Linked DNA regions of Bacillus pumilus. The protein of the gene in region 2 interacts with the protein of the main gene of each other region in a pairwise test. Links are inferred from orthologs where the notes say so. Each region holds a gene or a part of one and is shown on either strand. Other genes may lie near its edges.

Region 1 (10,400 bases), 490 kb from region 2 along the record:
ATTGTCTTTTCAGACGGAGAGCCAGCTGCCTTCAGCTACGAACAAAATGGGATCGTCGATACACATGAAGCAGTTCTTGAGGCGAGGAAAAAGGGTATTGAGGTGATCAATGTGTTTTTATCCAATTCGCCGATAGAAGAAGCACAGATAAAAACCATTCAAGATATGTATGGCAAGTTCAGCATTTTTGTACCAGATGTCGATACATTGCCGGATGTCTTATATCCATTACTGAAGAAATTACTGCATAAAAGCATTGGGGCATAAGGTTTTGCCCCTTTCTTCAAAATATTTTTCGGAATGATTTAAATTTTTTGTTTTTCTGTGAATTTTTTATCTTTAATTGAACAAAGAATGTAGAAAGTAATCCGAAACAGTGGTAGAATATTATTGGAAGCGTTTTATTACATAAATTTGGTCATTGTGTTCTGGAAGTTATATCGAGATAGTGTTCAATCACTTGATGATCAAAGTTGGGGGTAGTGTTCAAAATGTTTCAAAATGATGTGAAACAACCGTTGAGTTGGGAAGAATTTCATGGTCCGAACCTCGGCTATGTGCTCGAGCTCTACGATCAGTATGTCCAGGATCCTACTAGTGTTGATGAAGATCTAAGAGGCATATTTGATGAACTTGGTGCACCACCGAGTGAAATGAAGGAGGAAATTGGGAAAAAAGAAAATAGCGTAGTTACTTCTGAACAAATCCAAAAGATAGCATCAGTCGTTAAACTGGCAGAAGACATCAGAACGTATGGCCATTTAAATGCTTCCGTCAATCCTCTTCGCAAAGAAAAGGAATTACAAGAGCTGTTTCCTTTAAAGGAGTACGGTTTAACAGAAGAAGACGTCAAGAATATTCCAATATCTATTATTAGTCCTGACGCACCAAAACACATTTCAAACGGCATAGAAGCCATTAACCATTTGAGAAATACGTATAAGCGTACCATTTCATTTGAGTTTGATCACGTGCATGATTTCGAAGAACGAAACTGGCTCTCAAAATCGATTGAGTCTGGTGAACTATTTAAGAAAAAACCAGCGGATAAACTAGTTTCTGTTTTCAAGAGATTAACAGAAGTTGAGCAGTTCGAACAGTTTCTTCATAAAACATTTGTTGGGCAAAAGCGCTTCTCAATAGAAGGATTAGACGCACTTGTCCCAGTACTTGATGAAATTATTTCAGAGTCTGTTACACAAGGGACTTCAAATATTAACATTGGAATGGCACACAGAGGCCGTTTAAATGTATTAGCACATGTGTTAGGAAAACCATACGAGATTATTTTCTCAGAATTCCAGCATGCGCCAAATAAAGAGCTTGTTCCATCAGAAGGCTCTATCGGCATCAGCTACGGGTGGACAGGTGATGTAAAGTACCATCTTGGAGCAGATCGCCAAATTAAAGACGAAGATACAAAGAGTGCGAGAGTCACGCTTGCCAATAACCCAAGTCACTTGGAATTCATTGATCCAATCATTGAAGGAAGCACACGTGCCGCTCAGGAAACACGTACTCAAAAAGGTTATCCAGCTCTAGACGTTGAAAAGGCATTAGCCATCTTAATTCATGGTGATGCGGCATTTCCTGGAGAAGGAATTGTGGCAGAAACATTAAATTTAAGTCAACTTGTAGGCTATCAGGTGGGCGGAACAATCCATATCATTGCAAACAATATGATCGGATTTACAACAGAAAGCAATGAATCTCGCTCAACAAAATATGCAAGTGACCTTGCAAAAGGGTTTGAGATTCCAATTGTTCACGTCAATGCAGATGATCCAGAAGCATGTTTAGCGGCTGTTCAGCTAGCTGTAGAATACCGCAAACGCTTTAAGAAGGATTTCTTAATTGACTTGATCGGTTATCGCAGATTCGGTCATAACGAAATGGATGAGCCTTCTACGACTCAGCCGATGCTGTACGATGCAGTCAGAAAGCACAAAACGGTCAAGAATATCTTTGCAGATAAACTTGTTACAGAAGGTCTTCTAACGAAAGAGCAGCGTGAAGAAATCGAGCAGGCTGTAGCGACGAAAATAGAAGAAGCCTATCAAAAGGTGCCTTCAAAGAAAGAGCATACGATTCAAGAAATTGAACTGCCAGAACCAGTATCAAATGGCTTCCCAGCAGTGGATACATCAGTAGAATTTGATGTATTACGAAAGCTGAATGAAGAATTGATCAGCTGGCCTGAGGATTTCCAAGTATTTGGTAAGCTCAAGCGGATCCTTGAAAAACGTGCAAAAGTGTTTACAGATGACCGTAAAGTAGAATGGTCGCTTGGGGAAGCACTTGCATTTGCATCTATATTAAAAGACGGTACGCCAATTCGAATGACCGGACAGGATTCAGAGCGCGGTACTTTTGCTCAAAGAAACCTTGTTCTTCACGACAGTCAAACTGGAGATGAATTTATTGCTCTTCATGAGCTGAGTGATGCAAACGCATCATTTACTGTTCATAATAGTCCACTGTCAGAGGGCTCAGTGATCGGATTTGAATATGGTTATAATGTCTATTCTCCTGAAACGTTAGTCATTTGGGAGGCTCAATTTGGAGACTTCGCAAATGCGGCTCAAGTGTATTTCGATCAATTTATTTCAGCTGGCCGCGCAAAATGGGGACAAAAATCAGGTCTAGTGATGCTCTTGCCGCATGGATATGAGGGACAAGGACCTGAACATTCAAGTGGTAGAACAGAGCGTTTCCTGCAATCAGCTGCTGAGAATAACTGGACAGTGGCGAACCTGACAAGTGCAGCGCAATACTTCCATATCCTTAGAAGACAGGCGAAAATGCTGCTTCGTGAAGAGATTCGTCCGCTTGTCATCATGACACCGAAGAGTCTGCTTCGTAATCCGAACACATTGTCTGAAGTCCAGGAATTAACGGATGGACAGTTCCGTCCAGTTCTTGAACAGCCAGGCCTTGTGCATGAACACGAAAAAGTATCGCGCCTCGTGCTATCTAGCGGAAAGGTATCAATCGATATTAGTGATCGTTTTACTCAAATGGAAGAGACGAAAAATTGGCTTCACATTGCGAGAGTGGAACAACTATATCCATTCCCAGCCAAAGATATTAAAGCGATTTTATCGAAACTAACAAACTTAGAAGAAATCGTATGGGTGCAAGAAGAGCCACAAAATATGGGGGCTTGGGGATACATTGAGCCATATTTACGTGAGATTGCGCCTGAAAAAGTAAAAGTACGTTACATCGGCCGAAGAAGACGTTCAAGTACGGCTGAGGGTGACCCAACTGTGCATAAAAAAGAACAAGAACGAATTGTATCTGATAGCTTGACTCGCAAAAACTAAGGGGGAAATGAAAAATGGCGGAAATTAAAGTACCTGAATTAGCGGAATCGATCTCGGAAGGAACGATTGCTCAATGGCTAAAGCAGCCGGGCGATTATGTGGAGCAGGGAGAGTACCTGTTAGAACTTGAAACAGATAAAGTCAATGTCGAACTGACAGCCGAAGAATCTGGTGTACTGAAAGAAGTGCTGAAAGATTCTGGTGACACTGTACAAGTTGGAGAAGTCATTGGAACAATTGCAGCAGGTGAAGCTGGCGGAAGCGAGTCCGCAGCTCCAGCACCTGAGCAAGAGTCTGCACCAGCTTCGAAAGAAGAACCGGCAGCTGCCCAAAAAGAAGAAGCAGTGAAAGAAGAGCCGAAATCTGGTAATGGCAGAACCATCGCTTCTCCTGCAGCTAGAAAACTGGCGAGAGAGAAGGGACTAGACTTATCTGAGATTCCAACCGTAGATCCGCTGGGCAGGGTACGAAAGCAGGATGTCGCTTCTTATCAAAAGAATGAAGCACCTGCAAGTGCACCGAAAGCCGCGCCAAAAGCAAATGCTGCGGTGCAAAATGAGCAACCAGGAAAGCCAGTTGAACGTGAGAGAATGTCACGCCGCAGACAAACGATTGCAAAACGTTTAGTTGAGGTTCAGCAAACGGCTGCGATGCTGACGACATTTAATGAAGTGGATATGACGGCCGTGATGGACTTAAGAAAGCGCCGTAAAGATGCCTTCCTTGAACAAAATGATGTAAAGCTTGGCTTCATGTCCTTCTTCACAAAAGCAGTTGTAGCAGCACTGAAGAAATATCCGCTGCTTAACGCAGAAATTCAAGGTGATGAGCTCGTCTTGAAGAAATTCTATGACATCGGCATCGCCGTTGCTGCTAACGAAGGACTTGTCGTACCGGTTGTCCGTGATGCAGACAGATTGTCGTTTGCAGGGATTGAAAAGGAAATTGGTCATCTTGCGAAAAAAGCAAGAGATAACAAATTGTCTCTGAATGAGCTACAAGGTGGATCATTCACGATCACTAACGGTGGAACATTCGGTTCACTGCTTTCAACACCAATTTTAAACAGCCCTCAAGTTGGAATTTTAGGTATGCATAAAATTCAGCTTCGTCCTGTGGCAATTGATGAAGAACGTTTTGAAAACCGTCCGATGATGTATTTAGCTCTTTCTTACGACCACCGAATTGTCGATGGTAAAGAAGCAGTTGGATTCCTTGTCACGATTAAAAACTTGCTTGAAGATCCGGAGCAGCTATTGCTTGAAGGATAATCTCCAATTTGAAAAGCTAGCACCCGTTAAGGTGCTAGCTTTTTTTCTTTTTCATTTTCAGGATTTCCTTTTTTTGACCAATATGTTGCAAGCCAGGAACCAGATAAATTATGCCACACACTAAAAATGGCACTTGGAACGGCTGCAAGTGGCGAGAAGTGCGCTGTTGCTAGAGCTGCACCGAGTCCAGAGTTTTGCATGCCAACTTCGATCGAGATCGCTCTACGAGAAGGGATATCCATTTTGCACCACTTTGCGATCAGGTAACCAAATAAAAGACCAAGTCCATTATGTAATATAACAACGGCCAATATCAGCAGTCCAGATTGAAGAATCTGCTCTTTATTTGCACTGACAACCGCAGCAATGATCACCACAATTCCGGCAACAGATACAAGCGGCAGTGCTTGAACCGCATACGATACTTGTTTTTTAAAAAACAATTTCACAAGAATACCTAAAATAATAGGGATTAAGACAACTTGTACAATGGATAAAAACAGAGCCTCTGGTGATACAGGTAACCAAGATCTTGCAAAAATTAAAATGAAAACAGGGGTTAAAAACGGCGCAAGCAATGTTGATATGGTGGTTACAGCTACAGATAAAGCTGTATTTCCTTTCGCCAAAAAGGTCATGACGTTCGATGCTGTACCACCTGGGCAGCAGCCTACGAGAACAACTCCTACTGCGATTTCAGACGGAAGCCGCAGTCCGTAAGCTAACAAAAAGGCAAGAAGCGGCATGAGTGTGTACTGCGTCAGCACCCCGATCAGAACATAAAGAGGTTTTCGAAACAGTTCTTTAAAATCTTCAGCGGACAAGGTAAGCCCCATTCCAAACATAATAATACCGAGTAAAAAAGGAATATACGGTCCAATCTTAGAGAATTCGGCAGGAAAGGCAAATCCAAGAAGTGCAAAGACAATGACCCAAATCGCAAAGGTCCTTCCTGCAAAGTGACTAATAGTTAAAAGAATCTTCATTTATTGTTTCAACTCTCTTTCCTTACATATCTTTTTTATTTTAAACGAATTTTCTGAAAAAACAACCCATTCTTTATAAAGGCGATCATAATAAAATTATGTAAACTAAATTGAATTAAAAACCCCCATATAAGCATTTGCCTATATGGAGTATCGTCTTAAAAAGGGGTCCATTTCACTTGCTGAGCTTGCTTTAGTCGTGCTTCTGGCTCACGCCAGTCAACGACATTCCACCAACGGTCTACATATTGTGCTTTTTCATTCAGATATTGCAGATAGTAGGCATGTTCCCATACGTCAAGAGCTAGAAGAGGGATCACATCCCATTGTGATAGAAATTGATGGCGTTCGGCTTGTAAAATCTCTAATCGTTGAGATCTTGGTGCCCATACAAGAATGGCCCAGCCAACACCTTCTACTTGTTTGGCTGCAGCTGAAAATTGGGATTTGAATGCATCATAGCTTTCAAATGATTGTTCAATGAGACGCAGCATTTGTCCAGTGGGCTTTCGTTTTCCTGAAGGACTCATAGAAAACCAAAAAATGCAATGTAAATAGTGTCCCGCACCATTGAAGGCAAGCTCCCGTTCCCAATGCTTGATCATTTTAAAATCATTGGTTCTTCTCGCTCTTTTTAAGGCAAGCTCAGCTTGATTCAGACCATCAACATATGATTGATGATGTTTCTGGTGATGCAAATACATAATCTCTTTTGAAATAAACGGTTCTAGTGCATCATACCGGTAAGGGAGCGGAGGTAATTTATGGTCGCCAGCTGCCACATCCCGCATTGCTTCTAGTAATTTCATATCCTCTGCAATACTTTCAGCCAATTCGTACCACTCTTCTTCACTGGAATATTCATCATTCATGATGAACGATAAATGTTCTGTTTTCTGACGGATGTTGTCATCTTGAACTGCACCTTGAATGGAGCTAAGCCAATCTTTAAGCTGCATGCGATATTCTTCCTTATTCATTTTTACGCCTCATTTCTTCTAAAAATGTGGAACAAGCCATCATTGGAAAGACAAATGGATAGCTATGATAGGTGATGTAAAATTGCTTTGGAAGACCAATGCCTACTGGATAGTGCAAGGCTTCACTCGAGTGCTGATGATGAATCAAAAATGAGATGGCTTTTAAAATTGTTGTGTGATCCGGCTTCTCATATTGTAAAAGTGCCTCAGCAGCCCAAGCCGTTTGAACCACTGTTCCAAATGGGAGCGGGACATATCTTTTTACCTCTGCACTTTTACACGATTCTCCGAAGCTGCCATCTTCCAATTGAATTGTTTTTAAAAATCGACACGCTTTTTGAACAGCAGGATGCGATGAGGGGATGCCAGCAGCCTTTAGTCCTGTTAATGCAGCCCAGGTTCCATAAATATAGCAAACACCCCATCTGCCAAACCATGATCCGTTGTTCTCTTGATGATCAAGAAGCCATTTTACGCAATGATCTTTTTGCCTTTGCATGAGTGGTGACATGTTGTTCTCTTCAAGACCGATGAGATGAAGCACACGACCTGTAATATCAGGAGTAGATGGGTCAATGGCCACATCCTCAGCAGATTCGAGCGGAAGATGACGAAGCAAGAAGTGATCTTGATTTTTTTCAAAAGCAGAAAAGCCGCCATCACGGTTTTGCATGGAAAGAAGCCAATCAAACCCTCGTTTCCACTGAACGGGTGCGTAGATGTGAGGAATGGCTTTTAACACAATTTGCGTATCATCACAATCAGGGTTATTTGTGTTCAAATCTGAAAAACCAAAGCCTCCCGGAGCCGCATGCCGGTTATGAACCGCCCAATCTGCTTTCTTCATTTGCTGCCGGTTCAATAAGTACGTAAAAGACTTTTCGATAACTGGATCTTCTTGTGTTCTGCCTGCTCGCTGAGAAGCATAACTGACAAGCGCTGTATCCCAAACTGTGGATGTAGAATTCTCAGCATATTTCCTGCCCCCACAGTCAGTGACTATCTTTTTCATCCCTTTAACTGCTTTTAAAATGAGATGATGCCCAGGAGAGTATCCAAGACTCATGAGTGCATAGACCATAAAAATACTGGCACTTAAATAGCTGTACAGCGTGCCATCTTTTTCAAGTCGGTCAAACATATACCGCTTCGCTGCCTCATACCCGAAAAAGTCGAGGCGGCTGTCGAGTGCTGTATACGACCGCATGTACGCTAGAAAGTGGTGAGTGGAACGTTCTTCTCTTGCCATAAACCAGTCAAAAGGACTTTTAGACATGTTCGCATCAAGATGTGCTAAGCTTGGAAACTTTTCATGAGAGGTATATCGTTTGTTGAGTGCAATCATCATTGGGACAAAATGAATTCTTGCATATGCACTAAGATGATAGAAGTGCAGCGGAAAGTATGTAGGGATGAGTAAAAATGAAAGTGGCGCATAGAAGTATGGCCAAGGGTGCATGCCATTGACGGCAAGCATCCACTTTGTCATAATATGAACGTCTTTTAATCCGCCTTTTGATCGAATAAAGTGTGCTGCTTTTTCCATATGCGGCTCATCTTGTTGAAACCTGCCTGAAACAAGCATTCCACAATAGCCTTGCACAGTCGCTGTTACATGTCCCGATTGATCATGATACAAAGAAAAAGAACCATCCTCATTTTGCTTTTCGCGAATCGCTTCTGCCAATTGATGAACCAACGCCTGATCCGAATCGCCAACAGCCTTTAACAGCATAATCAAAAAAGCATTTGTCATCATTGGGCCTTCAAAGCAGAAGACAAAAGCGCCATCTTCTCGTTGTCTGCGCTGCATTTGCATGTGTAATTCATCAATAAATTCGTTTACTTTCGTTTTGAAATCTTGCATATTCGGCCTTGCTCCTTACCTTTATTACTATATTCAGGAGCCTGCCTGTCACATGCAATCACAAAAAAGCCGATGACATGGTCACCGGCTTTATAGGCGTCATTAGTCTTGGAGATTAATCCACACACTTTTGACTTCTGTATAGTTGTTAAGGGCGTATGATCCCATTTCTCTGCCAAGACCTGATTGCTTGTATCCTCCAAATGGGGATGCAGCATCAAAGACATTATAGCAGTTGACCCAAATCGTGCCTGCTTCAAGACGTGCAGCAATATCATGGGCATGCTTTAAGTTTTCTGTCCAAAGTCCTGCGGCTAATCCATAATCAGACTGGTTGGCTCTTTCGACCACTTCATCAATGGAATCGTATGGAATGGCAGATAAGACAGGGCCGAAGATTTCTTCTTTTGCGATGGTCATGTCATCTTCTACATCTTTAAAAACAGTAGGGGAGACAAAATAGCCAGCCTCATAAGGGCAATCGCCACCGACAACGGCTGTTGCACCTTCAGATTTACCTTTTTCAATATAGCCTAACACGCGCTCGTGCTGTTCTTTACTTACAAGAGGTCCGATTTGCGTATCTTGATGAAGACCGGCGCCTTGCTTGAGTGATGTCGCATATTTGGCCATTTGATCGACAACCTCATCATATTGGCTTCGGTGAACAAAGACCCTAGAACCTGCAGAGCACACCTGGCCTTGGTTAAACATGACACCATTTAGAGCACCTGGAATGGCTTTCTTTAAATCGGCATCTGGCAAAATAATATTAGGTGATTTTCCGCCAAGTTCTAATGTGACCCTCTTAATGGATTTGGCTGCTTTCTCCATAATGAGTTTCCCAACACTTGTTGACCCCGTGAAGGCAAGCTTGTTTACATCAGGGTGATCGGTTAATGCGTTCCCAGCAGTTTCACCAAATCCAGGAACGATGTTAATCACACCTTCTGGGAAGCCGGCTTTATCCACTAATTCAGCTAAATAAAGAGCAGAGAGGGGTGTTTGTTCTGCTGGTTTTAAAACGATGGTGCAGCCAGTTGCAAGTGCAGCACCCATTTTCCACATGGCCATGAGCAGCGGGAAGTTCCAAGGAATGATTTGTCCTACAACGCCAACAGGCTCATGACGGGTATAATTAAAGTACCCTTGACTGACAGGAATGGTTTGTCCGCTTATTTTGGTCGTCCAGCCCGCATAATAGCGCATATGCTCAATGGCGAGAGGGATATCTGCATTTGTTGTTTCATTAATTGGTTTTCCGTTATCTAATGTTTCAAGCTGTGCGAGTTCTTCTTGGTTTTCTTCCATTAGATCGGCAAGCTTGAACATGAAGCGGGCGCGTTCAGCGGCAGATATGGAGCGCCAAGGACCATGAAAAGCTTTTTTTGCAGCTTTTACTGCCTCATCAATGTCTTTTGCACCTGCTTCATATACATCAATAAGGGTTTCACCTGTGGCCGGGTTAGGAGTCGAAAAGGTTTTGTTATCGTGACTTGTGACAAACTGACCGTTAATGTAGAGTTTTTTCGTCCCTTGGAGAAAAGATTCGAGTTTTGAACTAATTTGAAGTGTTGTAGAGCTCATAAATAAACAAACCTCCTTAAAGATATGGATTGTTCTGCGAGTTCTAGGTGGAAAAGCGGACCTGAAGCAAATGAACCAGTATACGCACACATATGTAAACGTATACATTTATCATATTACACGACATGTTTGAAAGCAATCCATAACACTCATTGCATTTCACGAAAAATTGGCTACAATAAATGTATAGATGAAAAAAGGAGTTTTTAAATTATGATCCATCAAAACTGGCAAACGGCTCAAACGTTAAAGCAAGTAAAATGTATACATACGAATGCGAAAAAATATATGGTCGATCGAGCACTAACGGTTGGAAGCACATATGAAGTGAAAAATGAGACAGAAGAATTCCTGTTTGTCGTTGATAATACAGGTAAAGTAGG
Region 2 (10,453 bases):
TAGATACCATTCAGAAGAAAATACCACAAGATTTTGTTTGGTCTAAAGATCATATGAAACCAGATGTCATGCGTCACAGCGAGCTTGATGCAGAACAGCTGAAAACGCTGTTTGAACGTGTCCAAACGGTGAAAAAAGCTGAGCTCCTTTGCGGCATTCAGCTGCCTAGAGAAGAAGTCGTTCAAATGAATAATGAAGAATTCTTATCAAAAATCGAAGATGCCTTCCGCACGTTGACTTATCTATACCGCTTTACACAAAAAGAATCTGTATAAAAAAACGAGCCCATGCAGGCTCGTTTCTGATTGTTGACAAAAGGCTAAAATGATCTTCATTTTAGCCTTTTGTCTTCTTTTCAGCGTGATAGAAAACCTTTGCAGTCTAGGAAGGACGAGTACCGGAGCGGAGCGAATTTGACATTCGTGAGCACCGGCACGCAGGACTGACACCGAATGCGAGGGTTTGTCTACACGCTGAAACGAGCCCATGCAGGCTCGTTTTTTCTTACATACGTATAATGGCTGTCTCTTCTGCCTCTCTTGCAGATTTCACTGTACGATAAGGAGAATACCCGCTTTCCTTTTCAAACGCTGCACAATGCGTCTTTTCCTCTGCTTTTGATGGCACAACCTCTTTAAATCGTTTATAAGTATCTAATAACTCCTGCTTCGCAATTCCTTTTTCATAGGCTTTTTCAACAGCTTGAAAAAACGAAATAACGGCAATCTTTTCCTCTGTCGTCCAGTCGACATCCATTGGATATTGATATTCCATTTACTTGTCCCTCACTTTAACACTCATTTCTTATTTGAACTTTTATTATAGCATCTGTTCGATCAGAAACCGATTGATTTTATGCTTTACATTCCGATCAGTTCATAATATAATTCTTTTGTTTTATGCAATGAAATCTGCCATTATTGGCACAATAATAGCAGGTATTTCGATGAAGGTGGGAAAGCAATTGTCACAACATGATACACCCTTATACACTGGACTAAAAAAGCATGCAGCAACCAATCCAGTCCAATTTCACATTCCAGGCCATAAAAAAGGAGCCGGAATGGACCCTGAATTTAGAGCATTCATTGGCGACAATGCATTAAGCATTGATCTCATTAATATAGAACCTCTTGATGATTTACATTCACCTCGAGGGATGATAAAAGAAGCACAGGAGCTCGCTGCTGAAGCATTCGGTGCTGACCATACATTCTTCTCCATTCAAGGAACAAGCGGCGCCATCATGACAATGGTGATGACCGTATGCGGACCTGGAGATAAAATCATCATTCCGCGCAACGTCCATAAATCGATTATGTCCGCCATTGTATTTTCTGGCGCAGTTCCTGTTTTTATTCACCCAGAAATAGACAAAGAGCTTGGCATCTCTCACGGCATTACACCAGAATCAGCGAAAAAGGCGCTCACGGAGCACCCAGATGCAAAAGGTCTGCTTGTGATTAATCCGACGTATTTTGGGGTTTCAGCAGACTTAAAATCGATTGTAGACATTGCCCATTCATTTCATGTGCCTGTCCTTGTCGATGAAGCACACGGCGTGCATATTCATTTTCACGATGAGCTTCCACTATCTGCGATGCAGGCAGGTGCCGACATGGCAGCAACAAGTGTCCATAAACTCGGCGGTTCCCTTACCCAGAGCTCTATTTTAAATATGAAGGAAGGGCTTGTCTCAAAAGATCGCGTACAATCGATTTTGAGCATGCTGACGACAACGTCTACTTCTTATTTGCTCTTGGCGTCACTTGATGTCGCTCGAAAGCGATTAGCCACTGAAGGAAAGGCACTTGCAGATGAAGCCATCCGTTTGGCTGAATCAGCGAGAAACCGTTTGAACCAAATTGATGGCATTACGTGTATTGGCAAGGAAATACTCGCTTCAGCTTCTACGTACGATTATGACCCAACGAAATTAATTATCTCAATTAAAGACCTTGGGCTAAATGGCCATGATGTCGAAAAATGGCTGAGAGAAAGCTACCGGATTGAAGTGGAGCTCTCTGACCTTTACAACATTTTATGTATTGTGACCCCTGGTGATTCTGATGAAACAATCGATACGCTTATAACGGCTATGAAGGAAATTGCCGCAACCTCTACAAGTGAGAGCGACACACAAGCGGTCACAGAAGTCCTGCTGCCTGAGATTCCATCGCTTGCCATGACGCCGCGTGACGCCTTTTACGCCACAACAGAAGTGGTTCCGTTTAAAGAAGCAGCGGGCCGCATCATCGCAGAGTTTGTTATGGTGTACCCGCCAGGCATTCCTATTTTTATACCAGGAGAAATTATCACAGAAGAAAATATCTCATATATCTTTAAAAACATTGAAATTGGTCTCCCTGTCCAAGGACCAGAAGATTCAACGCTTGAAATGATCCGCGTGATTAAAGAACAAAAACCAATTTTATAAAAAAGAAACATGCAGCCCCAAATGGAGCTGCATGCTTTTTTATTTATTCAGAGGCTTCATCACAGCAATGACAGTGACCACACGTTCCGTATAGCGTTGTCACTTTTTCATTTTCAAATTGATCAATGGTTTCATTGCAATCTTGACAAATAATTGTACCCACGTACATTCCCCTTTTCTTCATTCATAATTTGAAAGCGTTTAATCTATTTCATATCTCTATAATATGATGTCACATTTAAGTTGTCAACGGTTAACTGTATGACACATTTAAATATTTTTTATGATTATGTGCTTTTTTCTCATCATATTGAGGGAACGTTTCAATTGTATTTTGCTTCATATCAATTCTGTAACAATTGAGTAACAATCGAAAATTGTCAAAAAGGACATGATACACTAGAGTGACTAACAGGTAACCAGCTCCTAAAAATGTTGGGACAACCCCAAAGGATTTTGAGGTGAATAGATTGAATTTTATGAGGTCACTTCTCATTATATTCCCCATGCTCTTTGTACTTAGTTCATGCTCATTTGCGTATATCATACCGAATCAGACCGACCAAGTCAGTCATATTCAGAAACCAAGAATTCTCTTTTTTACAGATGCAGAAAATCTTGATAAAGAAAGTCCTTATTATGATGCAGTCCTCGATTTAAAGAATGAATATCCGAAGGAAATGTCAAAGATGATTGTGAAAGAAGATCGTAAAGGCTGGAAAAATGAAGTAGACGAATTGCCGGCTATTTTACTTGTAAATAATGAAAAAGTCATTGTGAAGGTTGAAGGAAATGTCAGCAGCAAAGAGGATATTTTATCGCCCTTATGCCACGCTTTAGACCGCGTGAATACAAATTAATGGCCTAACCTTGCACTTATATATCCATATGAAAAAGCCCCTCATCTCATGAGGGGTTTTTCATATGGGAGCGCTCAAAAAAACCCTCTCCATCAAGGAGAGGGTTTTAATAGGTTCATTATTTTACGATATGAATTGGGCTTCCAATTGCTACTTCAGCCGTTTCCATTGTAATTTCACCTAAAGTTGGATGAGCGTGAATTGTCATTGCGATATCTTCAGCAGTCACTCCAGCTTCGATTGCAAGGCTAAGCTCTGAAATCATATCAGAAGCGCCAACACCTGCGATTTGTGCACCGATAACAAGACCATCCTCTTTACGAGTGATCATTTTCATGAAGCCATCAGTTGCATCAAGAGAAAGTGCACGTCCGTTCGCTGCGAATGGGAATTTCGCTGCAACGATGTCGATTCCTTCTTCTTTTGCTTCTGCTTCTGTGTACCCAACAGTTGCAAGTTCTGGCTCAGAGAATACAACAGCAGGAATACCAAGGTAATCAATTTCAGCTGGCTCTCCAGCGATTGCTTCAGCTGCAATTTTACCTTCGTAAGAAGCTTTGTGTGCAAGTGGTGGTCCATCAACGATGTCACCAATTGCATAGATGTTAGATACGCTTGTACGGCATTGTTTGTCTGTTTTGACAACTCCACGGTCAGTCAATTCAACACCAACTTGCTCAAGACCAAGCTCATCCGTGTTTGGACGACGACCAACTGTAACAAGTACGTAATCAGCATCAACTGTTTTTTCTTCACCTTTTACTTCGAAAGTAACAGTGACACCATCAGATTTTTCTTCAACGCCTTTTGCAAGAGCGTTTGTATGGATTTCAACGTTTCCTTTTTTCTTCAGGTTACGTTTAACCAATGAGCTCATTTGCTTTTCGAAACCTGGAAGGATTTCGTCTCCACCTTCAAGGATGACAACTTCTGTTCCAAAGTTTGCATAAGCAGTTCCAAGCTCAGTACCGATATATCCACCACCGATAACAACTAACTTTTTAGGTACTTCTTTAAGCGCCAAAGCACCAGTTGAGTTGATCACGCGGTCTGTGTATTTAAAAGTAGGCAATTCAATTGGACGAGATCCAGTTGCAAGAATTGCATTTTTGAAAGTGTAAGTCTGTGCTGAATTTTCATCCATTACACGTACAGAGTTGCTGTCTACGAAATAAGCTTCACCTTTAACGATGTCTACTTTATTTCCTTTAAGAAGACCTTGAACTCCACCTGTTAATTTGTTAACAACAGAAGCTTTCCACTCTTGAACTTTTGTGAAATCAACTGTTACGTTTTCAGCTTTGATACCCATGTCTTCAGAATGCTTAGCATTTTCGAAACGATGGCCAGCATTGATTAATGCTTTTGAAGGAATACAGCCAACGTTTAGACATACACCGCCAAGTGTTCCTTTTTCAACGATTGTTACTTTTTGTCCAAGCTGTGCAGCACGAATAGCAGCTACATATCCACCAGGACCTGCACCGATGACAAGAGTATCTGTTTCGATTGGGAAATCTCCTACTACCATGACATTACGCCTCCATTAAAATTAATTGTGGATCATTCAATAAACGCTTGATGTGGTTAAGGGCATTTTGCGCAGTAGCTCCGTCGATCATACGGTGGTCAAAGCTAAGGGAAAGAGCTAAGACTGGAGCTGCAACGATTTCGCCATCACGAACAACCGCTTTTTCAGCGATACGGCCAATACCAAGGATCGCTACTTCTGGGTGGTTGATGACTGGAGTAAACCATTGTCCACCAGCAGAACCGATGTTTGTGATTGTGCAAGATGCACCTTTCATTTCAGCTGGAGCCAATTTACCATCACGTGCTTTTGTTGCAAGCTCATTGATTTCGTTAGACACTTCGAAAATCGCTTTGCGATCTGCATTTTTCACAACTGGAACGAGCAGGCCTTTTTCAGTGTCAGCTGCAATTCCGATGTTGTAGTAATGCTTTTGAACAACTTCATCTGTTTTATCATCGATAGAAGTGTTAAGTACTGGGTACTTTTTCAAAGCAGAAGTTAGAGCTTTTACAACGTAAGGCAAGTAAGTTAACTTGATTCCTTGATCAGCTGCAACTTGTTTGAATTGTTTACGATGTGCAACAAGGTTCGTTACATCAACTTCATCCATTAATGTTACGTGAGGAGCTGTATGCTTAGAGTTCACCATTGCTTTCGCGATCGCTTTGCGGATGCCGCTCATTTTCTCGCGAGTTTCTGGGAATTCTCCTTCAAGAACTGGAGCTGCTGCCGCTTTAGGAGCTGCTTCTTCTTTCGCACTTTCAGCTGCTTGAGGTGCTGCTGCTTGAGCTGCAGAACCACCATTAACGAAGCTGTCGATATCTTCTTTTAACACACGTCCGTTTTTACCAGAACCTGCAACTTTGTAAATTTCAACGCCTTTTTCGCGAGCATATTTACGTACAGATGGCATAGCGATGACGCGTTTGTTTGGATCAGCATCTACTTGCTCTTGTGCGCCTGCACCAGTTGCTGCTGCCGCTTCTTCTTGTGCCACTTCTTTCTTCTCTGGCTCGTTACCAGCTTCAGCAGTACCTTGTACTTGAGCTTCAGTTTTTGCTTCGCCTTCTTCTTCGCTGCCTTTAAATTGAAGATTTTCGTAACCAGGTGCATCAAACGTAATGATTGTTTGTCCTACTGTTGCAACTGTTCCCTCTTCAACTTTTAATTCTAATACTTTTCCTTTAACAGGTGAAGGAATTTCTACAACTGCTTTATCGTTTTGTACCTCTGCTAAAACGTCATCTTCATTGATTTCGTCGTTTGGTTTTACAAACCACTTAACGATCTCACCTTCGTGGATACCTTCTCCGATGTCCGGAAGTTTAAATTCAAATGCCACTGTTTTTCGCCTCCTAGATTTTGTTGAATCCTTGTTGTGTATATTTACACGGTCATGTAATTGATAAAGGGGAAGAGAAATAAATTCTTTTCCCCTCTGTCATTTAATTAAAATTCAAGAACTTTCTTAGCTGTTTCAAGCACGTCTTTATGGTTTGGAAGCCATACGCTCTCAGCTTGAGAGAAAGCAAATACAGTATCAGGTGCAGCTACACGAAGTACTGGTGCTTCTAGGCTAAGGATTGCTCTGTCATTGATTTCAGCTACTACGTTTGCAGCAATACCAGCTTGTTTTTGTGCTTCTTGAACAACGATCGCACGACCTGTTTTTTCAACAGAAGCGATGATTGTTTCAATATCAAGCGGGCTTACTGTACGAAGGTCGATCACTTCAGCAGAAACGCCTTCTTTTTCAAGTTCTTCAGCAGCTTTAAGTGATTCGTGAACCATTGCACCATAAGTGATGATTGAAAGGTCAGAACCTTCACGTTTCACGTCAGCTTTACCGATTTCAATTGTGTACTCTTCTTCAGGAACTTCCTGACGGAAAGAGCGATAAAGTTTCATATGCTCAAGGAACACAACCGGATCGTTGTCGCGGATTGCAGAAATTAATAGTCCTTTTGCATCGTAAGGTGTTGAAGGAATGACAACCTTGATACCAGGCTGTTGTGCGATAAGACCTTCTAAGCTGTCAGCATGAAGCTCAGGAGTATGAACCCCTCCACCGAATGGAGAACGGATTGTCACTGGAGAATGCCAGCGTCCGCCAGAACGGTAACGCATACGAGCCATTTGTCCAGAAACAGAATCTAATACTTCGTAAACGAATCCGAAGAATTGAATTTCCATTACTGGGCGGAATTCTTGTAGTCCAAGGCCAATTGCAAGACCGCCAATACCAGATTCAGCAAGTGGAGTATCGAATACACGATCCTCACCAAACTCTTTTTGCAATCCTTCAGTCGCACGGAATACGCCGCCGTTTTTACCAACGTCTTCTCCGAAAACGAGAACGTTTTCGTCATTTTTCAGTTCTGTGCGTAACGCATCAGTGATCGCTTGAATCATTGTCATTTGCGCCATGGCTTACTTCGACTCCTTCTGTTTGTAAATTTCAAGCTGTTCAACTAAGTTGAATGGTTTCACATCGTACATGTTATCAATCAAGTCAGTGACTTTTTGCTTAGGCTGTTCGTCAGCTTCTTTGATCGCTTGTTTGATTTGTTCTTTTGCATCTTCGATGACTTTATTCTCTTCTTCTTCAGACCATAGGCCTTTGTTTTCCAAGAATCTGCGGTAGCGTACCAATGGATCTTTTTGCTCCCACTCATTTTCATCTTCTTTTGTACGATATCTTGTTGGATCGTCACCAGCCATTGTATGTGGACCGTAACGGAATGTAAGAGTTTCGATTAATGTTGGACCTTCGCCATTTACAGCACGCTCACGAGCTTCAGCAGTTGCTGCATATACAGCTAATGCATCCATACCGTCAACTTGTACGCCTACGATACCAGCTGCAGCTGCTTTTTGTGCAATTGTTTGTGCAGCAGATTGCTTCTCAACAGGTGTAGAGATCGCATATCTGTTGTTTTGGACAACAAAAATCGCTGGCGCTTTGTAAGCCCCTGCAAAGTTGATACCTTCGTAGAAATCACCTTGTGAAGCTCCGCCATCACCAGTGTAAGTGATTGCAACAGCATTTTTACCGCGCTTTTTCAAACCAAGAGCTACACCAGCAGCTTGAATGATTTGTGCACCGATAATGATTTGTGGAGAAAGTGCATTCACATCTTCAGGCATTTGGTTACCAACAAAGTGTCCACGAGAGAACAAGAACGCTTTTGTTAATGGAAGGCCATGCCAGATTAATTGTGGTACATCACGATATCCCGGAAGAATGAAATCTTCTTTCTCAAGTGCAAAGTGAGTTGCAAGCTGAGAAGCCTCTTGTCCAGCTGTAGGCGCATAGAAGCCAAGACGTCCTTGACGGTTCAATGAAATTGAACGTTGATCTAATACACGTGTAAACACCATACGGCGCATTAATTCTTTTAATTGGTCATCTGAGAGATCCGGCATTGCCGCTTCGTTTACGACTTCGCCTTTTTCGTTTAAAATTTGAAACGTTTCAAACTGCTTTTTGATGGCATCAAATTGCTTTTTGCTATCAACAATTGCTTTTTTTGTTTTTGCAGCCATTCTAAAGTCACCTCTTCCTTTCTTTTAACAGTCAATTTGTCGTGAATCCATTTATACATACAGATATAGGATAACCCAAAATACACATATGACTCCTGTATTTAATAGCCACTAGGATCGTTGTCGAAACATTAGATGATCGCTCGTTTTTGAGTTCTTCTAACTGTATTAACGATAGTTCACAAAAAACTAATACAACTTCTGTTAACAAGGACTAGTTTACAACAAGAAAAATAGTCCGTCAATTGATTTAACGGCTTTATTTAAATAAATGTATTCGCTTTACTTTTTATAGTGAGCTGTATCAATCTGTTTAACAAACACCTCGAACTGTACTAGTATAGAGTATACTGCTGTACTACAATAGAAAATGTTTGTTTTTGTCGAAAAATAAAAAAAGAGCTGTTTTTTCAGCTCTTTTGGGATTCTTGATCTGCCGCTTTAGACAAAGCCTGTTTATGCTCATTCAATTGCTTTGTATATTGATTGAACTTCTTACCTTCTTTTCTGACTTTGCTATAAGAACGGTTCACCGTCTTCAGCTTGGATTTCAACTCTTCATATCCTAAGTCCTTCTTCTTTAAAGATTGATACAAATGCTGATCTTGTTTCAGCGCCTTTTGATATTCCTTGTAAAGCTGGTCATACGACGCATATCTTTTCTCAAGCGATTTGACCGTTTCATCTGCTTTTTCTTTTAAATCCGTATCTTTTATACGTCCGGCAGATTCCTTTACCGTTTTCAATTCTTTTTTCGATTCATCCATGCTGTCTTTTTCTGTTTTTAAATGTTCTTTTCGTTTCGCTGCAGATGCTAACGCCTGATCAGAAAGGCTTGACACTGTTTTTGTATGATCTTTTGTGGTTTGAATCATTTTTGTATAGAGCTGCTGCTCTTTTTTCTCATAGCTTTGCAGTGTACCTTGCTCTTTTTCAAAGGATGCCTCTTTTTCGCTCATTTTCGTCATCGCATCTTGCATGTCATGAAATGGACTTTGACCTCCGCATCCCGCCAGCAAAAGGGTACATATCCCCGCTAAAGCAGCACATGCTTTCATGCTTCTTCTCATCTGTCTCATCACAAGGTTCCCCCTTTACATCTCCACATACCACTATAATTTTTATAGGCGCTTGTGACAAGGAAAGAGGTCATCCTGATGAGCCGGAGAAGATTTTTTTCAAGTGATAGGCGTATGACTATACAAATAGTGCATTCATACATAGTTTATATTACACGCTTCGCCTTCACTTATGAGGCCGAGTGTATTTCCAAAGGAGGTCAAAAGTATGTCTAATTATAGTCATGGAAGTATGTATGGTGGATACGGCGGTCACGGGTATGGATACGGTGGTGGATATGGCGGTGGCTGTTGTTACCCAAGTTATGGCGGTGGCTACGGATACGGCGGAGGACGGACATTCGCTTTAATCGTTGTCCTTTTCATCCTATTAATCATCGTTGGCGCAGCATTCTTAGGCGGCGGTGGCGGCTGCTGCTAATGGCTGTTTAAGCCTCTGACCGGTCTCATAGGACCGGTCTTCTTTATTTCATTGCATATGTTGTGTATCATTTTATATACTTTACATACAAAGGAAATAGGAGTGAAGATTTGTGATTACCATGGAAGATATCGTACGGGACGGACATCCCGTCTTAAGACAAACAGCTGAAGCGGTCGAGCTCCCGCCGACAGAAGAGGAAAAACAGCAATTAGCTGACATGATTGAATTCGTCAAAAATAGTCAGGATGCTGACATGGCTGAAAAGTATGGACTCAGACCCGGCGTTGGACTAGCAGCTCCGCAAATTAATATCAGTAAACGGATGATCGCTGTTCACTGTGAGGACGAAGATGGAGAGGAATACAGCTATGCCCTTTTCAACCCGCGCATTGTCAGCCACTCGGTCAAAAGAGCTTATTTAGCAACTGGTGAAGGCTGCTTATCTGTTGATGAAGCCATTCCTGGATTTGTCCCTCGATATCAAAAGATCAGGGTGAAGGCCACAACGCTTGAAGGAGAAGACATTGATATTCGCCTAAAAGGTTTCCCGGCCATTGTTTTTCAGCATGAAAT

Evidence for each region.
Region 1: the proteins of lpdA (region 2) and odhB interact in binary tests that used the Escherichia coli proteins (3 or more experiments, as listed by UniProt). The link is inferred for Bacillus pumilus from one-to-one orthologs.

Annotation. Positions count from the first base shown.
Region 1 is NZ_CP046128.1:1,847,269-1,857,668, reverse strand. Bases 2,524-5,468 are described here. They hold odhB (2-oxoglutarate dehydrogenase complex dihydrolipoyllysine-residue succinyltransferase), read left to right. Parts: upstream 2,524-3,340; coding sequence 3,341-4,597; downstream 4,598-5,468. Other genes in these bases: GKC25_RS09130 (bile acid:sodium symporter family protein), read right to left, coding at 4,624-5,468; sucA (2-oxoglutarate dehydrogenase E1 component), read left to right, coding at 2,524-3,326. Also shown: GKC25_RS09145 (vWA domain-containing protein), read left to right, coding at 1-267; more of sucA, read left to right, coding at 492-2,523; more of GKC25_RS09130, read right to left, coding at 5,469-5,583; GKC25_RS09125 (superoxide dismutase), read right to left, coding at 5,742-6,563; GKC25_RS09120 (terpene cyclase/mutase family protein), read right to left, coding at 6,556-8,430; GKC25_RS09115 (aldehyde dehydrogenase family protein), read right to left, coding at 8,533-10,017; GKC25_RS09110 (DUF6501 family protein), read left to right, coding at 10,231-10,400. UniProt on the Escherichia coli protein: E2 component of the 2-oxoglutarate dehydrogenase (OGDH) complex which catalyzes the second step in the conversion of 2-oxoglutarate to succinyl-CoA and CO(2).
Region 2 is NZ_CP046128.1:1,355,221-1,365,673, reverse strand. Bases 2,623-5,620 are described here. They hold lpdA (dihydrolipoyl dehydrogenase), read right to left. Parts: upstream 4,829-5,620; coding sequence 3,416-4,828; downstream 2,623-3,415. Other genes in these bases: GKC25_RS06720 (dihydrolipoamide acetyltransferase family protein), read right to left, coding at 4,833-5,620; GKC25_RS06730 (hypothetical protein), read left to right, coding at 2,917-3,297. In the rest of the region: GKC25_RS06750 (DUF1054 domain-containing protein), read left to right, coding at 1-275; GKC25_RS06745 (UPF0223 family protein), read right to left, coding at 505-774; GKC25_RS06740 (aminotransferase class I/II-fold pyridoxal phosphate-dependent enzyme), read left to right, coding at 965-2,437; GKC25_RS06735 (GapA-binding peptide SR1P), read right to left, coding at 2,481-2,600; more of GKC25_RS06720, read right to left, coding at 5,621-6,173; pdhB (pyruvate dehydrogenase complex E1 component subunit beta), read right to left, coding at 6,281-7,258; pdhA (pyruvate dehydrogenase (acetyl-transferring) E1 component subunit alpha), read right to left, coding at 7,262-8,377; GKC25_RS06705 (YkyA family protein), read right to left, coding at 8,788-9,456; GKC25_RS06700 (YjcZ family sporulation protein), read left to right, coding at 9,689-9,877; def (peptide deformylase), read left to right, coding at 9,990-10,453. UniProt on the Escherichia coli protein: Lipoamide dehydrogenase is a component of the glycine cleavage system as well as of the alpha-ketoacid dehydrogenase complexes.